2 regions of the Cryobacterium sp. 10I5 genome follow, and region 2 is predicted to be linked to the other one. Evidence: riboswitches for the same ligand, from Rfam matches in the RefSeq annotation. Region 2 holds a riboswitch; the other holds the start of a gene.
The links. Region 2 has a riboswitch for cyclic di-GMP ahead of QN350_RS18690 (GGDEF domain-containing protein). Riboswitches for the same ligand answer to the same signal wherever they lie in the genome.
Positions count from the first base shown of each region.

Region 1: linked by a shared signal. The riboswitch ahead of QN350_RS15325 (putative bifunctional diguanylate cyclase/phosphodiesterase) and the one ahead of QN350_RS18690 (GGDEF domain-containing protein) in region 2 are both predicted to bind cyclic di-GMP.

Region 1 is NZ_JASJVI010000074.1:6,524-9,906, forward strand. Features, by position in the region: gene QN350_RS15320 (HelD family protein) at 1-1,077, opposite strand, end outside; cyclic di-GMP riboswitch class I at 1,174-1,247, shown strand; gene QN350_RS15325 (putative bifunctional diguanylate cyclase/phosphodiesterase) at 1,336-3,383, shown strand, end outside.
Region 2 is NZ_JASJVI010000135.1:2,736-6,118, reverse strand. Features, by position in the region: gene QN350_RS18705 (hypothetical protein) at 1-121, opposite strand, end outside; gene QN350_RS18700 (glutaredoxin family protein) at 118-393, opposite strand; partial or broken gene QN350_RS18695 (ATP-binding protein) at 818-1,327, opposite strand; cyclic di-GMP riboswitch class I at 1,573-1,647, shown strand; gene QN350_RS18690 (GGDEF domain-containing protein) at 1,771-3,255, shown strand; gene QN350_RS18685 (hypothetical protein) at 3,306-3,383, opposite strand, start outside.

The sequences.
Region 1 (3,383 bases), on a different contig from region 2:
CGCGGTCTTCACGAACGTGACCCTCGCGAGGTTGTGCGGCTTTCCGCCCTCACGGGCCTTGGCGATCGCGTTCGCGACGAGCTGCGGGCTCAGGGTCAGCCTGTCGCCGTTGACCTCGAGCTGCCGGGTGCCCACGGGGATGCGCTGTCTGGAGCGCACCGCATGCGCCACGAGCGCGGCCATGAAGCCCTGGCCCTTGAGCGCCGCGACGGCTGGCGCGTCCTCGCGCGTCGCTTCGACTCCAGGGTAGAGCTGACCCACGCTCGCGAGAACGACTCCGGTCTCGCCGAGCGACGGCAGCACTGCCTCGATATATTGCAGGAACGAACGGGATGGCCCCACGATGAGCACGCCGTTGTGCTTCAGGCGATCGCGATGCGTGTAGAGCAGGTACGCGGCACGGTGCAGCGCGACGGCGGTCTTGCCTGTCCCTGGCCCGCCCTGGACGACGAGCACTCCGGCGAGGTCGGAGCGGATGATCCGGTCCTGTTCCGCCTGGATGGTCGCGACGATGTCGGGCATGTGCCCGGTGCGCTGGGCGGTCAGCGCGGAGAGCAATGCTCCCTCACCCTGATGCTCGGAGGACTCTCCGCCGAGCAGTTCGGCGTCGAGGATCTCGTCCTCGATCCGGATGATGGTCCGCCCCTTGGACTGCAGGTGACGCCTGGCCCTGGCTCCCAGCGGAGTCGCGGCCGTCGCCTGGTAGAAGGCACTGGCCTGCGGCACCCGCCAGTCGAGCAGCATCGGCTGCAGGTCTTCGTCACGCAGCCCGACCCTGCCGATGTAGCGGAACACGGAGTCGCCGCTCGCATCGTCCGCGGCGAGTTCGAGCCGGCCGAACGCCAGCCGGTCGTCGATCTCCCGCAACTGCACGATCCGGTCCTCGTAGAGGCGCGCGAAGGTGTCCCGCTCGGAGCGAGTCTGGTGATTTCCCCCGACATCGAGCAGCCGTACCGCCGTCAGCTGGTCTTCGGCCTCCCGTTGCAGCGCGTCGAGACGCGCGTACAGCGTTGCCACATAGTTCTGTTCCCGTTCAAGCTCCAGGTCGACCACCGAAACACCCCTCAAATCCGACATTCGAGTTTACCCGACGCAGATGGGTGCTCCATTCGGCGAGGCCCCTCGAACGCGGAGGTTAGGCTGGCCCTGTGTGAACACGCTCCCATCACTGCGGTCTCATACGGGCACACCCGTCGAAAGGCGGGGTCGCAAAGGCACGGGACCTTCGGGTTAGCCGGCCTACACACTGACAGGGGAACACGCGCGATGGCCGCCACATCAGGGCAAACGTCGACAATTCGGCCTTGGCCGAACCCGTTCCGACGGCCAGGGGGCATGACCGAGGGAACTCGATGGCTGTTCGGCCTCGCGGCCGTCGGCTCGGTCCTGTTCAACATGCCGGGCATCGTGCTCATGGCGAGGGGCGGACTGCTGGTCCTCGGGATCGTGACCGGTGCGTTCCTGATCGCGTCCTGGTACCTCTGCTTCGCGCGCGGCCGGGTCCCGATCCCGCTCGAATTCGGCGACGCGGTTGCCTTTGTCCTCTTCGCCCAGGCGTTGCCCAACCCCGTGGGAATGCTCGCCGTGGTCTTCGCGTCCATCTGGGTGCGTGGCCTCTATGGGTCAACGCTGAGATCGGTGCTGCGAAGTTGCCTCGCCTCCCTGTCGCTTGTCCTCTCAGTTTCACTGTGGCCCCTCTTTCACGAGGTTCCCCTGTGGATCGGTGTCACCGATACCCTTAATGCAATTCCGCTTCTCTTCCTGACGATGCTGATCGCACGCCAGTTGAGCATCGTCCTGCTCTCCCGAGAACAGGGCATGCTGCGCGACAGGGAACTCGCCGTGACCGGCTCGCTGCTTCTCGGCGCCAGCGACGCGGAAGCCATCGGGGTGATCGGCTGGGCCGGTGCGCAAAGTATCTGTGCCGCCACCCCCGGACTGCGCGTGCTTCGCGCCGTCCTCGACGGCCCGGTGCTCCGCGTCGACGCGGTGTCGGGAGAGTTCTCCTCGATCCCGGATGCCGTGCCCTCGACGGTCATGACGTTATGCCCCAGCGCGAGCGACGCGCGGGTCGGTGATGCCGCGCCCCTCGATGCCGCCGTCGGTGAGCGGCTGGCCTGGGCGTGCCTCGCCTCGGACGTGCGGACGAACGCCTGGATCCTCGTCGGAGCACCGAACGTCGTCCCTCCGGAAGCCCTCGTCGCGGTGCGCGCCCTGTCCATTCAGGTTGCCCTGGCGCTCCGCAACAGCTCGGTGCAAGAGGAGCTGCTTGTCCAGGCCAGCTCCGACCCACTGACCAGGCTGGACAACCGCGCCGCGTTCACCGCCCGGCTGACCGCGATCCTCGCCGGGGCCAGGCCCACCGATGGCCTGCATGTGCTCTTCCTCGACCTCGACGACTTCAAGGACGTCAACGATATTCTCGGCCACCGGGCCGGCAACGACCTCCTGGTCACGGTCGCGGACCGGATGCGCACGCACACGCGCCCCGGAGACGTCTGCGCGCGGCTCGGCGGCGACGAATTCGCCATCGTCCTTGCCGGTACGAACGAAGCGGATGCCCTCGAGATCGCGCGGCGTCTCGGCGCGGCGATTGCCGAACCCGTGCGTCTCGGTGCAGAGACCGCGCAGGTCGGCGTCAGCATCGGCCTCGCGACCGCGGCAGCCGGGATCGACGTCGAGGACCTGGTGCACCAGGCGGACGTGGCCATGTACGCGGCGAAGGCCAACGGCAAGAACCGCGTCCAGGTCTTCGAGCCTGGCCTCCTCCGCGTGGACAATCCCCGGGTCACCTTCGAATGGCAACTCGCGGCCGCGGCGGCCGCCAATGAGCTCGTCGTGCACTACCAGCCCATCCTCGACCTCCCCGGGCTGCAGTGCACCGCTGTCGAGGCGCTCGTCCGCTGGCAACACCCGGAACGCGGCTTGCTCTACCCCGGTGACTTCATCCACGTCGCTGAGCGGACCGGCGCGATCATCGGTATCGGCGCTTTCGTGATGCGACGCGCCTGCCTCGACGCCGCGGCGTGGCGGAAGGCTAATCCTGGAGCGCCGTTGGCCGTGCACGTGAACGTTTCGGCCCACGAGCTCGACCGTGAGGGGTTCGTCGAATCGATCATCGGCTGCCTGGCCGACACCGGGACCCTCGCGAAGGATCTCGTCGTCGAACTCACCGAGACGGTCGTGCTGGATTCCCCCGCCGCGATCGGTCGCCTCCGTGCGATCGGGGCGCTCGGCGTCGGGATCGCACTCGACGACTTCGGCACGGGCTACGCCTCCCTGACGTCATTGCGCGCGCTCCCCGTCGACGTCGTGAAGATCGACATGAGTTTCGTCGCCGGCGCGGTGTCCATTCCCTCCGACCGCTCCGTCATCGAGGCGAT
Region 2 (3,383 bases):
CGAAGATTTTGAGCTTGTCGGTTGTGGTGCGTAGCTTGTTGAGCGCGTCGCTGTCGATGTTTAGTGCTGCGCATATTTCGGCCGGTGTCATCAGGGGTGAGATAGGTGCGGGCTTGATCACGCGTTCTCCTCCGTCGGCATCGGCGTGAGTGCCGCAGTGTGGGCTGTGGCGATGGCGGTGATTTTGTCGGGTCTGAACCCTGTCCAGTGTTCGGTGCCAACGGTCACGACGGGTGCGTTTCGGTAGCCGAGTTGTGTGACCACGTCGGCGGCGACCTGGTCGTGGGTGAGGTCGATGGTCTCGTAGTCCAGGCCGACGTTGTCGAGTGCTCGTTTGGTCAGGGTGCAGTGGATGCAGTTCGGCAGTGTGTATACCGTGAGTGGTTCTGGCATCGGTGGGTCCTCTTTCTCTTATCTCCCATTGTCTTTTGGCGAAGACCTTGAGACAGCGCCAGGGGTGAATGTGCAAGGGGCCGTGGAATACCGTAGCGCAGCGAGGATATGCCGCGAAAGCCCTTGCGCAGGGGGGAATGGTGCGTACGATCAGATCGTAAAAGGCAACGGAGTTGTCGCAAAGAAGCCTCGTCGACCAGCGGTCGACGAGGCTTCTTTGATCAGTTCAGAGCCGAAGGCTACCTCTCAGTCTTGGGCGTGGATGCGGCGGCCGTGGTGCGTGGTCTGCGGGTCCGCGGCGTGTTCTTGAGTATTTGCGGGTCTGGGGGCCAGCGAATATTGCCTTCGGGGGCCATCGATATTGCCGCTGGGTGCCACCCAGCCGCGCAGCCGGGGGCCACTGGCGCCCCCGACCGCGCGAGCCTCAGGCCGTGGCGTGACCGGCGGTGTGTTCTCGCATGTTGTGGCCGCCGGTCTCGACCCAGATGGTGTTGTGCACGATGCGGTCCATGATCGCGTCCGCGTGAACCCCGGAGCCAAGGCGCTGGTGCCAGTCCTTTTGGGCGTATTAAGTGCAGAACACTGTTGATGCCTGATCGTAGCGGCGCTCGAGGAGTTCCAACAGCATGCTCCTGGTGCTCTCGTCGGGCTCGTCGAGGAGCCATTCATCGATCACCAGGAGCGTGAATGCGGCGTACTTGTTCAAGAACTTCGTCGTGCCGGAGGGTTTATCGCGGGCCAGCTGCCAGGCCTCTTCGAGCTCCGGCATTCGAATGTAGTGTGCTCGCACCCGGTGCCGGCACGCGGCTTTCGCCAACGCGCAGCCTAGATATGATTTCCCCGACCCGGTGAATCCCTGGAACACAACGTTCTGTTGCCGGTCGATGAAAGGGCCGGGGCAGTCTGCTCTTCTTCTGCCTCCCGGCCGCGTCATATGTCCACGTGGTGGCGGCGGTGTCGGGGGCGGTGCTGTTGAGTTGGTTGTAGGCGTTGTAGCTGTCGTCGATGGGTGCCGCGCGGAACTTGGGGTGGGTGAGGCTTGGGTATGGTGAACTTCGCTCCAAGCGAAAACGAATCTTCAGAGATCAGGAGTCAACCAAACCGGGGGCCGTTCCAGCCGACAGAATGCTACGGTCAGGTCAGGATCACTTGATCATTGACGAGACGGCGTTTCTGCGTCAGTCGCACGGGCACATCCGGTGCAAGCCGGTGTCGCAAAGGCACGGGACCCCTTGGGTTAGCCGGCCTATCAACAGACAGGACCGACGCTCAATGGGCGTTTTGCGAAAATCAGTAGACCGGGTGAACGTCCGTGGCCTCTTGAGGCCGTCTGACGGGACTGTCCAAAGCACACGGTGGTACTTTGCCGCCCTGGCGATGGCGTCTCTGATCGTGTCCGTGCCTGCTGCGTTTTTCGAAGCGACCGGCGGCGTGATAGTGCTGATGCTTTTGGGGTCAACGGTAACGTTGCTGTCATCGTGCGTTCACGTCCTCCTGAGTCGGCAGGTACCACTGTGGCTGGACGTATTGGACACGGTTGCGATTGTTGTTCTCGGGCTCGCCAGTCCGTCCACGACGACGGTGATCGCCTACGTGCTCACCGCGATCTGGTTTCGAGCCTTCTACGGATCGATCTGGCGTTCTCTGCTGCGATGTGTCCTCGGGATGGCAGCGCTCTCTGCGACAGTGCCGTTGTGGTCGTTGATTCCGACCCACTCGGTGCCACCGACAACGACGGGCTTATACGAGTCGTTCCCGCTGATATTCATCGCCGTTTTCATCGCCCGCCAAATGGGCGGTGGCCTGCTGGCGCGAGAGCAGGCCACTCGGCGCGATACCGTGTTGGCCGCCACCGGCTCGCAATTGTTGGGCCTCACTGACGAGACCTTGATCAGGGCTCTCGCTTGGGCGGCTTGTGCTGAGATTTGTGATGCCACTCCAGGTTTGCGCCTGCTCAAACTGGTGCGCGATGGCGCCGAGTTGAGGGTTCAAGGAGTTGCCGGCAGCTTCCTTAGTGTTCCGGGAGCGTTTCCTGGGACCGTCGTCTCGTCCACAACGGATCCAGGGGATGCGCGGGTCCTTCAGCCGGGACCGCTGGATGACGCCGTCGGCGTCGACCTCGCCTGGTCGTGCGTTAGTTTGCGGGGATTGCACGAAAACGCCTGGATGCTGGTAGGTGCGCCGAAGAAGATCCCCTCAGATGCGTTGTTGTCTGTGCGTGATTTGGTCAACCAGGTGGCTCTGGCCCTCCGCAATAGTGACGTGCATCAACAACTCACGTTACAAGCCCAATATGATTCGTTGACTGGGCTGGACAACCGGGCTTCCTTCACCGCGAAGCTGGCCTCAAGCCTCGCGGACCAGGCGCATCTGGACGGTCTGCACGTTTTGTTCCTCGACTTAGACGACTTTAAGGATGTTAACGATGTCCTGGGTCATCGTGCCGGAGATGCGGTACTTCTCGAGGTCGCAGCGCGGCTGCGCGGGTGCACTCGCCCCGGCGATGTCTGCGCGCGACTGGGCGGCGATGAATTCGCCATCTTGTTGCGCGGTACCACGGCCAGCGCTGCTAGGGACGTCGCTCAACGCATGATTGACTCGCTGACACCACCCGTGCGCGTTGGCGAACGCTTTGCGCAGGTCGGTGCCAGCGTCGGGATCGCGACGCTCACACCCGGGATTGATATCGATGAGCTTGTACATCAAGCCGATATCGCGATGTATGCAGCCAAAGCCAACGGCAAAGGTCAAGTACAGGGCTATCACGTGGGGCTCATACACACCGGTGCGACCCGGCTAACAACCGAATGGGCCCTCGCAGTCACAGCTATTCGCACGCGCCCACTCCGTGGAGCGCGTTGATCATTTTTGTGTCTCTGAGGCTCTCCTCACGCTCGACGAAGGTCAAAAACCTATCCTGACAGCGGTGCCTTGCTGAGGTCTAGCATCCCGCCAGCGTGCCGGAAGAAGCGAGTCCCGACCGGCGCCGA